DNA from 2 places in the Variovorax nivicola genome. Region 2 is predicted to be linked to the other one. Evidence: riboswitches for the same ligand, from Rfam matches in the RefSeq annotation. Region 2 holds a riboswitch; the other holds the start of a gene.
What was found. Region 2 has a riboswitch for thiamine pyrophosphate ahead of ACSFBF_RS05335 (purine-cytosine permease family protein). Riboswitches for the same ligand answer to the same signal wherever they lie in the genome.
Positions count from the first base shown of each region.

Region 1: it holds a riboswitch for thiamine pyrophosphate, as region 2 does, so the genes downstream of both, thiC (phosphomethylpyrimidine synthase ThiC) here and ACSFBF_RS05335 (purine-cytosine permease family protein) in region 2, are expected to answer to the same signal.

Region 1 is NZ_JBPJZK010000019.1:11,632-18,855, reverse strand. It holds gene thiC (phosphomethylpyrimidine synthase ThiC) at 1-1,745, opposite strand, end outside; TPP riboswitch at 1,836-1,941, opposite strand; gene ACSFBF_RS34605 (YchJ family protein) at 1,968-2,402, opposite strand; gene ACSFBF_RS34600 (hybrid sensor histidine kinase/response regulator) at 2,459-4,279, opposite strand; gene ACSFBF_RS34595 (helix-turn-helix transcriptional regulator) at 4,411-5,157, shown strand; gene iaaH (indoleacetamide hydrolase) at 5,150-6,661, opposite strand; gene ACSFBF_RS34585 (metallophosphoesterase) at 6,748-7,224, opposite strand, start outside.
Region 2 is NZ_JBPJZK010000001.1:1,136,500-1,143,723, reverse strand. It holds gene thiE (thiamine phosphate synthase) at 1-491, opposite strand, end outside; gene ACSFBF_RS05355 (thiazole synthase) at 488-1,300, opposite strand; gene thiS (sulfur carrier protein ThiS) at 1,319-1,516, opposite strand; gene ACSFBF_RS05345 (FAD-dependent oxidoreductase) at 1,513-2,604, opposite strand; gene thiD (bifunctional hydroxymethylpyrimidine kinase/phosphomethylpyrimidine kinase) at 2,649-3,503, shown strand; gene ACSFBF_RS05335 (purine-cytosine permease family protein) at 3,442-4,782, opposite strand; TPP riboswitch at 4,859-4,959, opposite strand; gene ACSFBF_RS05330 (adenylate/guanylate cyclase domain-containing protein) at 5,128-7,017, shown strand; gene ACSFBF_RS05325 (TetR/AcrR family transcriptional regulator) at 7,004-7,224, opposite strand, start outside.

The DNA of each region.
Region 1 (7,224 bases), on a different contig from region 2:
ATCTTCATCGAGCAGAACTTGGGCCCGCACATCGAGCAGAAGTGGGCCACCTTGCTCGAATCCTTCGGCAGCGTCTCGTCATGGAATTCGCGTGCCGTGTCGGGGTCGAGGCCCAGGTTGAACTGGTCTTGCCAGCGGAACTCGAAGCGCGCCTTGCTCAGCGCATCGTCGCGCGAGCGAGCGCCGGGATGCCCCTTGGCCACATCCGCCGCGTGCGCTGCGATCTTGTAGGCAATGATCCCCTGCTTCACGTCGTCGCGGTCGGGCAGCCCCAAGTGCTCCTTCGGCGTCACGTAGCAGAGCATTGCCGTGCCAGCCCAGCCGATCATGGCCGCGCCGATGGCACTGGCAATGTGGTCGTAGCCCGGCGCGATGTCGATGGTCAGCGGCCCGAGCGTGTAGAACGGCGCCTCGTGGCAGTGCTTCAGCTGCTCATCCATGTTCGACTGGATCATGTGCATCGGCACATGGCCCGGCCCTTCGATCATGGTCTGCACGTCGTGCTTCCATGCGATCTGCGTGAGCTCGCCCAGCGTACGTAGCTCGGCAAACTGCGCCTCGTCGTTGGCATCGGCGCCCGAGCCGGGCCGCAGGCCATCGCCGAGCGAGAAGCTCACGTCGTAGGCCTTCATGATGTCGCAGATGTCCTCGAAGTGCGTGTAGAGAAAGCTCTCCTTGTGATGCGCGATGCACCACTTGGCCATGATCGATCCGCCGCGCGACACGATGCCTGTCATTCGGTCGGCCGTGAGGTGAATGAACGGCAGGCGCAGGCCGGCGTGGATGGTGAAGTAGTCCACCCCCTGCTCCGCCTGCTCGATCAGCGTGTCGCGGTAGATCTCCCAGGTGAGGTCTTCGGCCACGCCGCCCACCTTCTCGAGCGCCTGGTAGATGGGCACCGTGCCGATGGGCACCGGCGAGTTACGCACGATCCAGTCGCGCGTGGTGTGGATGTTCTTGCCGGTCGACAGGTCCATCACGTTGTCGGCGCCCCAGCGAATGGCCCACACCAGCTTCTCGACCTCTTCCTCGATGCTCGACGTGACGGCCGAGTTGCCGATGTTGGCGTTGATCTTCACCTTGAAGTTGCGGCCGATGGCCATCGGCTCGACTTCGGGGTGGTTGATGTTCGCGGGAATGATCGCGCGGCCGCGGGCCACTTCGTCGCGCACGAACTCGGGCGTGATGATGCGCGGAATGGTCGCGCCCATCGGGTTGCCCATCACGCGCCTGGCGCGCTCTTCGTTGGCGAGGTACTCGGCCATCCACTCGCGCTTGCCGTTCTCGCGCAGGGCCACGTATTCCATCTCGGGCGTGACGATGCCGCGGCGCGCGTAGTGCATCTGCGTGACGTTGGCGCCCGACTTCGCGCGGCGCGGCGTGCGCTGCAGTGCCGATGCGCCGGCGCGCAGCTCGGCCAGGCGTTGCGCGTCGCGGTCTTCGTTCTTGGCGCCGTCGTCGAGCGCGTGGTGCGTGCGGCCTTCGTAACTTTCGGTGTCGTTGCGCTCCAGCACCCAGGCGCCGCGCACGTCGGGCAGGCCGCGGCGCACGTCGATCTCGACCTTCGGGTCGGTGTACGGGCCCGAAGTGTCGTAGAGCGACACGGTCTCGCCGTTGGTCAGTGCAACATCGCGCACGGGCACGAACAGGTCGGGCCGGCTGCCCGGAATGACGCACTTGTGCGACGCGGGAAAGGGCTCGCGCGTGAGCGAAAGCAGCGTGGTGAACTTGTCGGGGGCATTCATCGGAGGCACTCCTTGTTGAGGAAAGGGTGCTCCGCAATCGCTCGGTGGGCTTCGGGAAGCCCGTCACGGAAGGGGGAGTGACGGACCGAAGTCAGGGAGTGCAGCTCTTCTTACGCCGGTATGACCCGGATCAAGTTCGCGGGTCGGCTGCTTTGCCATCTCAGCACGCCACATGCGTGCACCCCGGAGCGGGGCCGATTGTGCGGGCCTCGGCCCGGTGCGTCAACCCAGGGGTACTTGCAGGTCGCCGTCCAGGTAGTACCAGCGATCGCCTTCCCGCACGAAGCGGCTGCGCTCGTGCAGGCGCGTGGCGGCGCCGGTGGCCGCGCTGCGCTGGCGCGCGACGAACTCGACCTCGGCATGGTCCGCATCGAGCACCGAGCGCGAGCGGATGTCGAGCCCCAGCCATTTGACGCCCGGCTCGAACTCGATCGAGGCCGGCCGCTTCGACGCGTGCCAGGTGGCGAGCAGGTATTCGCCGCGCTCCAGCACGAAGGCCGAATAGCGCGAACGCATCAGCGATTCGGCGTCGGGCGCGGGCACATTCTCGAAATCGTCGAGATAGCGGCCACAGCACAGGGCGTAGCCGATGGGCTTGTCGCGGCGGTCGGTACGGCCGCAGGGGCAAGGTCCGGTGGTGGGATCGATGGCGCTCATGAAGACCGCTATTGGAACACCTCGCGGGCCGGGCGCCGACAGGGCAAGTCCCGAGGCTAGGAAGGCCGGCTTGCGGCGATGGCTTCCTGCAGGGCCTGCGCACCCGCCGGCTTGTAGATCAGCGCGTAGCCCGCGCGCTCGACTTCGGTCCGCGTCGCATGCGCGGTTTCGCCGGTGAGGATGACCACGTTGCGCGCCTTGCCGACCGCCTGCAGGGCCTGCGCGGCGGCCAGGCCCGAGAGGCCGCTGCCCAGGCGCAGGTCGCTCAGCATCAGGTCGAACACGCCGCCGTGCTGCAGCGCCTCTCGCGGGCTGGCGGCCACCGCGACCTCGTGGCCCCAGCCGAAGAGCAGCGAACGCATGGCTTCGCGCACGGGCTGCTCGTCGTCGAGCACGAGGATGCGGATCGGCGCCAGCGGTGCATTGCCGACAGGCTCCAGCAGCGACTCGCCGGCCTGCGCCTCGGCTTCCGGCCGCGCGGCCGCTTCCTCCAGCACCAGCGAGAAGGTGCTGCCGCGTCCCGGCGCGGTGCGCACCTGGATGCGCGAGCCCATCACGTGCGCCATGCTCGCCACCAGCGACAGGCCCAGCCCGAGGCCACGGCTGCGGTCGCGGCCCGGGTTATCGACCTGGAAGAACTCTTCGAACACATGCGTCTGGTGCTGCGCCCCGATGCCCACGCCCGAATCGCGCACCTCGATGCGCCACGCGGGTATGCCTTCGGGCGGGCGCTGCAGCCGCCGCGCGAAGACGAAGACCGTGCCCGCCGGCGTGTACTTGATGGCGTTGTCCACGAGGTTGCCGAGCAGCCGCGCGAGCATGCGCGCATCGGCGCGCACCACGGCCTCGGTCGGGCGGATGCGCAGATCGAGCCCCTTGGCATCGGCCAGCGCGGCGAAGCGGCCGTTCAGCGCCTCGAAGATCGGGTCCAGGTGCAGGGGCTCCAGCCGCACCGGGGCCACGCCGCCGTCGAGCTGCGCGATGTCGAGCAGGGCATCGACCGAGGCGCGCAGGGCATCGACGCTGTCGCGCATGAAGCGCAGGTTGTCGGCGCTCGGCGCGCTGCGGGTGTTGAGCGCGTCGACAAAAATCGCCAGCGCATGCATCGGCTGGCGCAGGTCGTGGTTGGCGGCCGCGAAGATGCGCGCGCGCTGCGCCGCGAGCTGGGCTACGTGGTCGAGCTGGCGCGCGAGCGCATCGGCCAGCCGCGCGTTCTCGAAGCCGTGCTCTATGGAACGCACGATCAGCCGGTTCTGCTTGCGCGCGTAGTACAGCGCGGCAAACATCTGCGAGACCACCAGGCAGCCCATGAGGACGGTCACGCTGCCCGGCTCGACCACCAGCCGCAGCGCCATGCCGAGGAACATCGGCACGCTGAAGCACAGCGCGGCCAGCCACCACTGCGCGAGCGCCGCGATGACGACGCTGGAAACGCCGCTGATGAAGAAATACATCAGCAAAATCAGCGTGAGGTTGTCGTGCGGAAAGAAGAGCCACGGCGCCAGCCCCCAGATCAGCCCCGGCACCAGCATGCGCACCTCCAACCGCCGGCGCGTGCGCACTGCCGTGGCCACGTCGATGCTGGCCGGGTCCACGCGGCGCAGGTGCCGGTGCCGTTGCCACTGCGAGGTGTGCACCAGCAGGCCCCACACCAGCGCGCCGGGGTTGCGCGTGAGTACGAGAAAAGTAATCCAGAAGATGGCTGCGACGGTAGCGGCCATCAGCGGCGTGTCGTAGGTGTCGTCCACGTAGGCCCGCGCGAGGCTCTGGTCGACCAGCGGATTGGGGTTGGGCGACTCGACCCAGTAGTCCCGCAGGCGGCGCAGCATCTGCCCCGGAAAAGGGGTGCGGGTGGAGCTGGAGGAAGACGACGGCATGGGCGAAGAAACCGGCTTTCGATTCTGCGCGCATTGCCTGCCAGAGCGCATCCCCTGCGGGCATCCACCCTTGGCGCGGCGCTTGCTAAACGTTAGCGTTACAACGACCCCCTCGAGAAAGTCGGCGATGTATGTACCTCACAGGCACTGAACAGCACGCGTTGCGCGGCGTTTTCACGCTGCTGGCGGAAGACCGCGGCGAGCAGGAAATCCGCGAGCGCCTGGGCTGGGCGCTGCTCGACCTGCTGCATGCGGACCAGTTCGCCTCGTTCGTGTGGGACGCCGCGAGCGGCAGCTTCGGCGCGCGCGTGGCGCTGCACATGGACCCCGCGAATCTCGACAGCTATGCGCAATGGCACCAGCACCACGACCCGATCACCTTCGTGCTGCAGTCGCGCCGCCGTGCCACGCGCGTGACCGAGGTGATGTCGCAGCGCGAGCTGATGCGCACCGCGTTCTTCAACGACTTTCTCGCGCGCGACAGGCTGCACTGGGGCATGAACCTGCATGCCTTCGAAGGCGAGCGCGCGCTGGGCGACCTGCGCATCTGGCGCCGCAAGGGGCGCGGCGATTTCGGCGATCACGAGAAGGCACTGCTCGACCTGATCGAGCCGGCATTCGCGGGGGCCCTGCAGCGGGCGCAGCGTGTGGCGGCTTCGACACTTGGGGGCCGAGAAGCCGCATGGGCCTTGCTGAGCGTGCGCGAGCAGGAAGTGGCCCGCTGCGTGCGCGAAGGGCTCACCGACAAGGAGATCGCGCGACGCCTTGCGGTGGGCGTGCCCACTGTGCGCACCTACCTGCGGCGCATCTTCGACAAGCTGGGCATCGAGCGCCGCTCGGCGCTGGCAGGCTGGGCCATGCCGCTCGCGCTCACTTAGGCGCTGGCAGCCGACCGAGCACCTGCTCCACCGCCATGCCCACGGCCAGCAGCTTGCGGTCGCTGCCGGCAGGGCCGTCCAGCTCCAGGCCCACGGGCAGGCCGCTGGTTGCGCCGAGGCCCGATGGCAACTGCACGCCCGGTATGCCGGCGTTGCTGCCCGGGTCGGTGTTCTGGATCAGCGAGCCGAAGTTCTCGGGGCTGCTGGCTTCGGCGCCTGCAGCCAGTGCCACGCGCGGCACCGTCGGGAACACCAGCGCATCGAGCCTGTTCTTGGCGAAGGTATCGCGGTAGAGCTTCTGCAGCGCGGGGCGCGCGACGCGCATCGCGTTTTCGTAGACCGGCTTCGCATCGACCACGCCGCTGGCTGCAGGCAGCTTGCGCGGGATGACGAAGGTCTCGAAAGTGCCCTTGACGTCGGGGCTGGCGATGCTGGCCGTGAGCTGCGCGATGTCGATGCCCGTACGGTACTTCGCGAGGTAGGCCACCATGTCGTCGTGCGCCTCGTAGAGGGCGAGCGGAAAGCCGACCGCGCCGTTGAGCTCCATCAGCTTCGGCATTTCCACATCGACCAGCGTGACGCCAGCGGCGCGCAGTTTCGCAAACGCGGCATCGGTGGCGGCGCGCGTGTCGGCGTCGAGGTTGGCCTGCATGGCGGGCACCACGCCGAGCCGCACGCGCTTCAGGTCGGCGGGCTTGAGCGGCTTGCCGCCCGCGATGACGCTGTCGAGCAGCGCCACGTCAGCCATCGATTGCGCCATCGGCCCCGCCGTGTCGCGCGTGTGCGAGATCGGCGCGATGCCCTGCTGCGGATAGCGCCCCACCGTCGGACGCAGCGACGCACAGCCGTTGAATGCACACGGGATGCGCACCGACCCGCCCGTATCGGTGCCAAGCGCCGCAGGCGCCATGCGCGCACCTAGCGCGGCGCCATTGCCCGACGACGAGCCGCCCGCGATGCGAGTCGGGTCGTAGGCATTACGCACGCCCACCTCGGGGCCAGTCTGGAACGCGGGGTTGTAGCCGGTGACACCGAAGGCCAGCTCGTGCATGTTCGTCTTGCCGAGCACCACTGCACCGGCCGCGCGCAGCCTGGCGACCACCGGTGCATCGGCCAAGGGCACGAAGCTCTTGAGCGCGGGCGTGCCGGCCGTTGCGGGCAGGCCCTGCACCTGGATGTTGTCCTTGATGGCCACCGGCAGCCCCGCCAGCGGCTTGCAGGCGCCACCGCGCTTGCGCAGTGCATCAGCGGCGCGCGCGGCCTTCAGTGCACCGGCTTCGTCGAGCGTGATGAAGGCGTTGAGGTTGGCTTTGGCCTTGGCTTGGGCGAGGTAGGCCGTTACCAGTTGCTCGCTGGTGATAGTGCCGGCGCACAGCTGCTGCACGGCTTCGGTCGCGGTCAGAGTGGCAATGTCGGGCTGGGCATGTGCGGACAGGCCGAACGCTGCCACGAAGGGCAGCGCCGCCAGCCGTGTGGCACAGGGGATGAATTTCTGAACGGTCATGGCACGGGCCTCCGGGAAAGAGGCAGCCATGGTGCGCCGTCGCGAGCCGCTTGTCTGTCATCCAAACCGATGACAGGAGGGTTGCCCTACTGGAACATCACCCACTCGGGCCGCATGTTGAAGCGCACCGGCAGGATGCTCACGCCGAGCCCGCTGGTCACGTACATGCGCTTGTCCTTGTGCGCGATCCAGCCATAGGCCCATTCGCGCGGCGCGGCACCGGGCACGATCAGTGCGCCATAGCCCGGCACGCTGATCTGCCCGCCATGCGTGTGCGAAGCGACCACCAGGCCCCGCGTGCGCGGCATGGTCGCGAAGCTGAAGGGGTCGTGCATCATGACCAGCGTCGCGGCGCCAGGAGGCACGCCGGCCAGCGCCCGCATCGGCTCGGAATGGCCGGTCGAGTGATCGCCGATGCCGACCACCCAGATGTCATGGCCGGGCAAACGCATCGAGGCGTTCTCCAGCACGCGGATGCCCTGCGCGGACATCGCCTTGGCGGTGCGCTGGCCGCCATGCCACCAGTCGTGATTGCCGAGCACCGCGTACACGCCCTGCGGCGC
Region 2 (7,224 bases):
ACGAAGAGCAGCGCGCCGGTGCCTTGCACCGCTTCAACGGCTGCCTGCACTTCATGTTCGATGGCTGCTGCGTCGTCTGACTTGAAACGCAGCTGCACCGTCGGCACGCCGGCACGCGCCATGCGGCCGACCCATTGCGCGTCGGGCAACACGGCGTACAGGCCGAGCCGCTCGGGGCAGGGCGGAAATGCGTCGTCGCGCGCAGTGGGTGGAAACGGCCGCATGCCGAAGTCTTCGGGTGCGTCGGGCCATAGCGCGGCGTCGAAGTTACCCAGGCGCTGCGTCTGTGCGCGCCAGGCATGGGCCAGGCATTCGGCATCGATCTCGATGAAGCCGAGGGCCGAGCAGGCTTGCTTGGCGCCGCGGTAGACCGGATCGTCCGACGTGAAGTTCGGCGCGGCCACGGGTGCGGCGGTGATGGCGCCAAAGCGCAGCCCGTGGGCCGCGACGATGGCGTGCGCGATGGCGCGGGCGTCGGTTGTGGTGCTCATGGTGCGTGGTGCCAGAAGGGCGTGCCGAGCACGGGCGTGCTGGGCTGCGCGGCGTCTTGCGCGGCCATGGCGCCGGCACGGTATGCCGTGCGGCCGGCCTGCACCGCGTCGGCGAAGGCACCGGCCATCGCGACCGGGTCTTGCGCCAGCGCAACGGCCGTGTTGAGCAGCACGCCGTCGTAGCCCCATTCCATCACCTGGCAGGCATGCGACGGCAGCCCCAGGCCCGCGTCGACCAGCATCGGCACCTTGAGCCGGTCGCGCAGCACCTGCAGCGCATAGGGGTTGACCGGCCCGCGGCCGGTGCCGATGGGCGCGGCCCAGGGCATCACCGCCTGGCAGCCGACATCGACCAGCCGCTGGCACAGCACCAGGTCTTCGGTGCAATAGGGCAGCACCTTGAAGCCGTCGCGGATCAGCTGCGATGCGGCATCGACGAGGTTCAGCGTGTCGGGCTGCAGCGTGTAGTCGTCGCCGATCAGCTCGAGCTTGATCCACGGCGTGTCGAACAACTCGCGTGCCATCTGCGCGGTGGCGACCACTTCTTGCACGCTGTGGCAGCCGGCGGTGTTGGGCAGCACCGGCACGTCGAGTTTGCGAAGAAGCTCCCAGAAGCCGTTGCCGAGATCACTGTTGCCGGAGCCCTGGCTGGCCGTCTGGCGGCGCAGCGAGGCGGTCAGCATTGCGGGCTTTGCGCGCTTCACGGCGGCTTCGAGCAGGTCGGGCGAGGGGTAGCGCGCGGTGCCGAGCAACAGGCGGCTCTGGAACGTTTCGCCGTAGAGCACCAATGGATCGTTCGTGGTCGTCATGTTCTTTGTCTCCATCATTCAACCGCCCGTCACGGGGCGGATCACTTCGATGCGGTCGTCGGGTTGCAGTGCGTGCGCGGCATACGCCGAGCGCGGCACGAACTCGCGGTTCACGGCCACCGCGAAAGGTGGCGTGGCGTTCAGCGCGGCCAGCGCGTCGGTGAGCGTGGCCTGCTCGGGCAGCGTGAAGGGCTTGTCGTTGATCAGGATATTCATGTGTCGGAGGTCTCCATGCCGAAGCTCCTTGCCAGGGCCGCGTGGCCGTGCGCGAGCAGTTCCATCGCGGCGTCGAGCAGCGCGGGCGCGATCATGAAACCGTGGCGGTACAGGCCGTTGATCTGCAGCACGCGCGGCTGCGGCTGGCGGATGGCGGGCAGGTTGTCGGGCAGCGTAGGGCGGCACTGCGTGGCGATCTCGACGATGCGCGCTTCGGCAAAGCCGCTGTGCACAGCGTAGGCGGCGCTCAGCAGTTCGAGCGTGGAGCGCACGCTGGCGGGCGACATGTCGTCAGACTCGATCTCGGTCGCGCCGATCACGAACAGGTTGCCGGGCTTGGGCGCGACGTAGAGCGGGTAGCGCGGGTGCACGAGGCGGGTGGGGCGCTGCAGGCTCACTTCGGGCGCATGCACGCGGATCACCTCGCCGCGCACGCCGCGCAGCGCGTTCCACTGGGGCTTGGCGCCTAGGCCGCGGCAGTCGATCACCCAGTCGGGCTGGCCCGTCGTGCCGGGCGAAAAGTCCGAAGGTGCGCGCGGCGATTGCCAATGCAGCGTGACACGAGGGTTGTCTTGCAGCGTCGCAAGAAGCGACGCCAACAGTGCGCGGTTGTCGAGCTGGCCTTCGCCCGGCAGGAACAGGCCCTGCGCGAAGCGCTGGCCCAGCGAAGGCTCCAGCGCGGCGATGGCCGCGCCGTCGAGCGTCTGCATCGGCGCGAGTTCTGGCACCTGCGCGCCGGTGTGGGCGAGCACGCGTGCAAGCCGCGCGGCTTCGGCGCTGTCCTGCCGATGCCAGAGCACCAACGTGCCTTCGCGTTGGAAGAACACAGGCTGCGCCAGCAAAGCCAGCAGCTCAGGCCAGCGCGAGAGGGCGTGCTGCCCCATGCGCACGACCGACACCGGCGCCACGGCCGATTCAGCCAGCGGGGCCAGCATTGCCGCGGCCACGCGTGCGGCAGCGCCTTCGGCATCGGGACTGCCGGCTTCGAACACATCGACCTTGCACCCAGCCTGCGCGAGCGTCACCGCCATCAGCCGGCCCATGAGGCCCGCGCCAAGGATCGCAGCCGATTGAAAAGGAACGCTCACTGCCGTGCTCCTTCGCATTGCCGATACCGCCGATAATTTTCGGCATGACCCAAGGACCCACCCAGCGCTACGCACGCGTGCTCTCCATCGCCGGTTCCGACAGCGGCGGCGGCGCCGGCATCCAGGCCGATCTCAAGACCTTCGCAGCCCTCGGCTGCTACGGCATGACGGCCATCACCGCGCTCACCGCGCAGAACACGCTCGGCGTCTCGGGCATCCACGGCGTGCCGCCCGATTTCCTCAAGGCGCAGATCCAGGCCGTGGTGGAAGACATCGGCGTCGACGCCGTCAAGCTCGGCATGCTGCATGCGCCCGAAGTGGTCGAGGTGGTGGCCTGGGCCATCGACCGCTACCAGCTGAAGAACGTGGTGCTTGACCCCGTGATGGTCGCCACCAGCGGTGATCGACTGATCGCGGCCGAGACGGTGCAGGTGCTGGTGCGCGAACTGTTCCCGCGCGCCGTGGTCGTCACGCCCAATCTCGACGAGGCCGCCTTGCTGATCGGCCATGCCATCGATGGCATAGATGCGCTCGACCGTGCGGCGGACGAGTTGCTTGCGCTCGGCGCCAAGGCCGTGCTGCTCAAGGGCGGCCATCTGCCGGGCGATGAGGTGGTCGACGTGCTTTTGCAATCGGGTGGCGAAAGAAGACGGCTGGCTTCCAGGCGCATCGCCAGCCGCAACCTGCACGGCACGGGCTGCACGCTGTCGTCCGCCATTGCCGCGCACCTTGCGTTGGGGGCTGCGCTGCCCGAGGCAGTCGAACGGGCACGCGCCTACATCCTCGGCGCGATGGCTGCCGGTGCGGATGTGAAGATCGGCGCGGGTCATGGCCCCCTCAACCACGGCTTTGCGCCAGTGTCGACGCACCGTTTGCCGTTGTCAGCTTCGGTCGGCTGAGCCAGGCCAGGACGAAGGTCGCCGCCAGCGTCGGCAGGGCAGAACCGAACTGCGGCGCCCACTTGGCCAGCGCGTGGTAGGCCGCGATGCCCGCGATCCAGATCAGCGCCGCACCGAAATCGATCTGGCGCGTGCCGGCCAGTGATACCGACTGGCCGCTACCCAGCCGCCCAATGATTACGCCGTAGAGCGGCACGAACACCGAGCTCAACAGCAGCAGGAAGGGCTCCAGCGTGTGCATCGGCAGCACCAGCGCCAACGCGATGCACAGTGCGGCCAGCAGCAGGCCCCAGCGCTTCACGCTCCAGCGCGGCAGCAGGCTGTGCGTGGAGACCGAGCCCGAATAGACATCGCCGTAGGCGTTGTCGAGTTCGTCGATCAGGATCAGGCCCAGCGCCACCAGCCCGCCCTGCGCCAGCAGCAGCGCGGTGACGAGGCTCACGCCGGGCTCGGCCACGCTCACCACCATCACGCCCAATGCGTAGCACCAGATGTTCGCCAGCGCATAGCCGATCCAGGTGCCGCTGAACGCGCTGCCCAGTCCACCCGCACTGCGTTTGCCGTGCCGCGCGTAGTCGGCCACCAGCGGCAGCCACGACACCGGCATCGCGATCACGAGGTCGAGCGCGCTGAACATGCCCATCGTGCCGTCGCCCGGACGTGCCCAGAAGGCGTCCAGGCCCTTGGCCTGCAGCCGTGTCGCGAATTGCCATGTGAGCCAGATCAGCGACAGCACCACCAGCGGCAGGCCGAAGCGGCTCACGAAGCGCCGCACCAGCCTGACCATTGAACCCGCGAGCAGCGCCAGCAGCACCGCGCCCCACAGCAGCGTGGTCAGCACGCCGCCCCAGGCGGTGCCCAGCGAGGGGCCGACCACCGATTGGCCGATGGCCTGCGTGCCTTCCCGCATGATGACCAGCTCGAAGGTGGTCCAGCCCACCAACTGCACGATGTTGAGCAGCACCGGCAGCCGCGCGAAGGCGCTGCCGTAGGTGGCGTGCATCAGGCCGGCGCTGGCCAGGCCGCTCTCGCAGCCCAGCCGCGCGGTCCAGGCCAGCAGGCCGGCGCCGACGCAGGAGCCGAGCACGATGGCAATGACCGCATCGCGCGTGCCCACGGCCGGTACGAGGTAGGCGCCGATCTGCATCACCAACAGGCCTACGCCAAGGCTGAACCAGAGCGAGGCGTGGTCGTGCCAGCCGAACACACGCTGGGACGCGGGCAGCGGCGTCAGCGCCTCGTTCGAGACGATCGCGTCGTTGTTGTTGTCGTGTGCCATCCATTTGCTCCAGTGCAAAAGGTTTGGCAGGTGGGCGGGGCCCCAGTGGCGCGGCCGTCACGCGAGAGAACGTGAGAGGCCACCGGACCAGCTTCCCTGCGCGAGGATTACCTCAATCAGGTTCAAAGGGACTTTCTCAGCCGGACGGCAAGCCGCCCAACACCCCTAGCAAGTACGCCGCGAGGAACCCACGGCGCGGGCCGGAGTTTATCCCCTGCGGGGAAGCCGCAATGACAGGTGTGCCTTTTCAGGGGAGGGGAAACCCGTAGGGTGCGCGGAAGTCGGGCGAGAATTGCCCGAGAAAAAATGGGAGCGTGTGCCGGTCGGTGCGCGAAGAGGAACTGTATGGCAGACGATTTCAAGGACACCCGCCTGCGCCGCTTCAGGGTCGACGTAGGCACCATCATCTGCGCCGTCGCGCTGCTGCAGTCGCTGCTGCTGGTGGCATTCGGCTACTGGGCCGCCGAGAAGCTGGTGTCCAGGGTGGGCACGGCTTCGCACAAGATCAACCACGACCGGGTCGAGGACAATGTGCTCGCCTTCCTCGCCAAGACCGAGGGAGTCATCCGCTCGATCGGCGATTCGCCCAGCGTGCACGCCACTGGCGAAGACGGCGAACAGACCGCCGAGATGCTCTGGACCATGCTCGAGCAGACCCCCGAGCTCGACAGCATCAACGTGGCCACCGACGGCGGCCACGTGCTGATGGCCGTGCGCTACCCGACTCCGGCCATCCGGCAGGTGCTGCGCGGCCCGGACTTCAGCACCGAAACATGGCAGTACAAGCGCTCGCCCGACGCCGATGGCGGTGATGCGAAGCAGCGCTTCGCGACGACGGCAATCACGGCCTATCGCAGCGACTTCGACCCGGAGCAGCGCACGTGGTACCGGGAGGCCATGAAGGCGCACGGGCCTGTGTGGACGCAGCCTTTTCTGATGAGCGACTCACAGGAGCTTGCAATCGGCCATTCATTGCCCAGCGCACGTGTCGACGACGAGGGGCACACCCGCCAGCTGGTAATCGACGGCAACGTGTCGCTGGGGCATCTGTCGAAGCTCGTGCGCATCTTCGGGGCGCTGGGGACTGGCGAGAGCGCCTTGCTGAGCTCCGACCATCATGTGATTGCGCGCAGCGACCATCCTGACCCAGTGCGCGAACTGGAGTCGCCCGACACCGGCGTGCTCGGCGCCCTGCATGCGCACATGCTTGCCGCGAGCAAGGCGGGTGGCGCTGACGACATGGCTTTTTCCATCGAGCATGAAGGGCGCAAATATCTCGTGCAGACGTCGCACATCCCGCACACCAGGTGGCAACTCGTCAGCTGGGAGCCCGAAGACCTGCTGCTCGGCGACCTGCATCGTTCGGTGCTCTGGGCGCTGCTGCTGACGCTGAGCTTTCTTGGCATCGCGCTGTTCATTTCGCTGCGGCTGTCGAAGCTCGTGACCCAGCCGATCGAAAACCTCGCGCTCGTCGCGCGCCGCATCGGGCGGCTGGAGCTCGACAACCTGCCGCTCGAGCCGAGCCGTGTGCTCGAAATCCAGCATCTGAACCAGGCGCTGGACGAATCGGCGCGCAGCCTGCAGGCCTTTCGCAAGTTCGTGCCGGTGGACATCATCCGCCAGCTGGTCGCCGAGGGCCACGCGCTGGCGCCCAGCGGCTCGCCGCGCCGCATCACCGCGATGTTCACCGACGTTGAGGGCTTCACCACCATCTCTGAATCGATGGAGGCCGATGTGCTCGTGCGGCAACTGACCGAGTACTTCAACCTCGCGGCCGGCATTTTCGCGCGGCATGGCGGCGTGGTCGACAAGTTCATGGGCGACGGCATCATGGTGCTGTGGGGTGCGCCGTCCGATCTGGAAGATGCGGAATACCGGGCCTGCGTCGCGGCGCTCGAACTGCATGCCGAAATGGACGCACTCAACGGCAAGTGGCGCGACGAAGGCCTGCACGAATTCCGAACGCGCGTAGGCATTCATACCGGCAACGTGATCGCCGGTGTGCTCGGGTCGAGCAACCGGCTTTCGTACACCGCCATCGGCGACGCTATCAACGCGGCAAGCCGCATCGAGGGCGCCAACAAGGAGCAGGGAACGCGCACGCTGATCTCGGAGACCACCTTCGAGGGGCTGGGCGGGCGGCTCGCCACGCGCCGCATCGAGGAAACGACCGAGCTGCGCGGCAGGCAGGCGCGCATGGTGCTGTACGAGCTGCTGGGGCCTACGCAGCCCTGACCCTGCGCGCGAACGCCTCCAGCCCGTCGATGGTGATCTGGATGTGCCGCTCGAAGCTGCTGTCGAGCGGCACGGTGGTGCCGTTGTCCCAGCGCAGGATGAAGGCCTTGTTGGCCAGCTGCGCCAGATTGCGCGTGAGCACCGGGTGGTCGAGTGGGCGAATCGTGTGCACGCGCTCGCGCAGCTCCTCGGCCCAGGCCTGGGTGT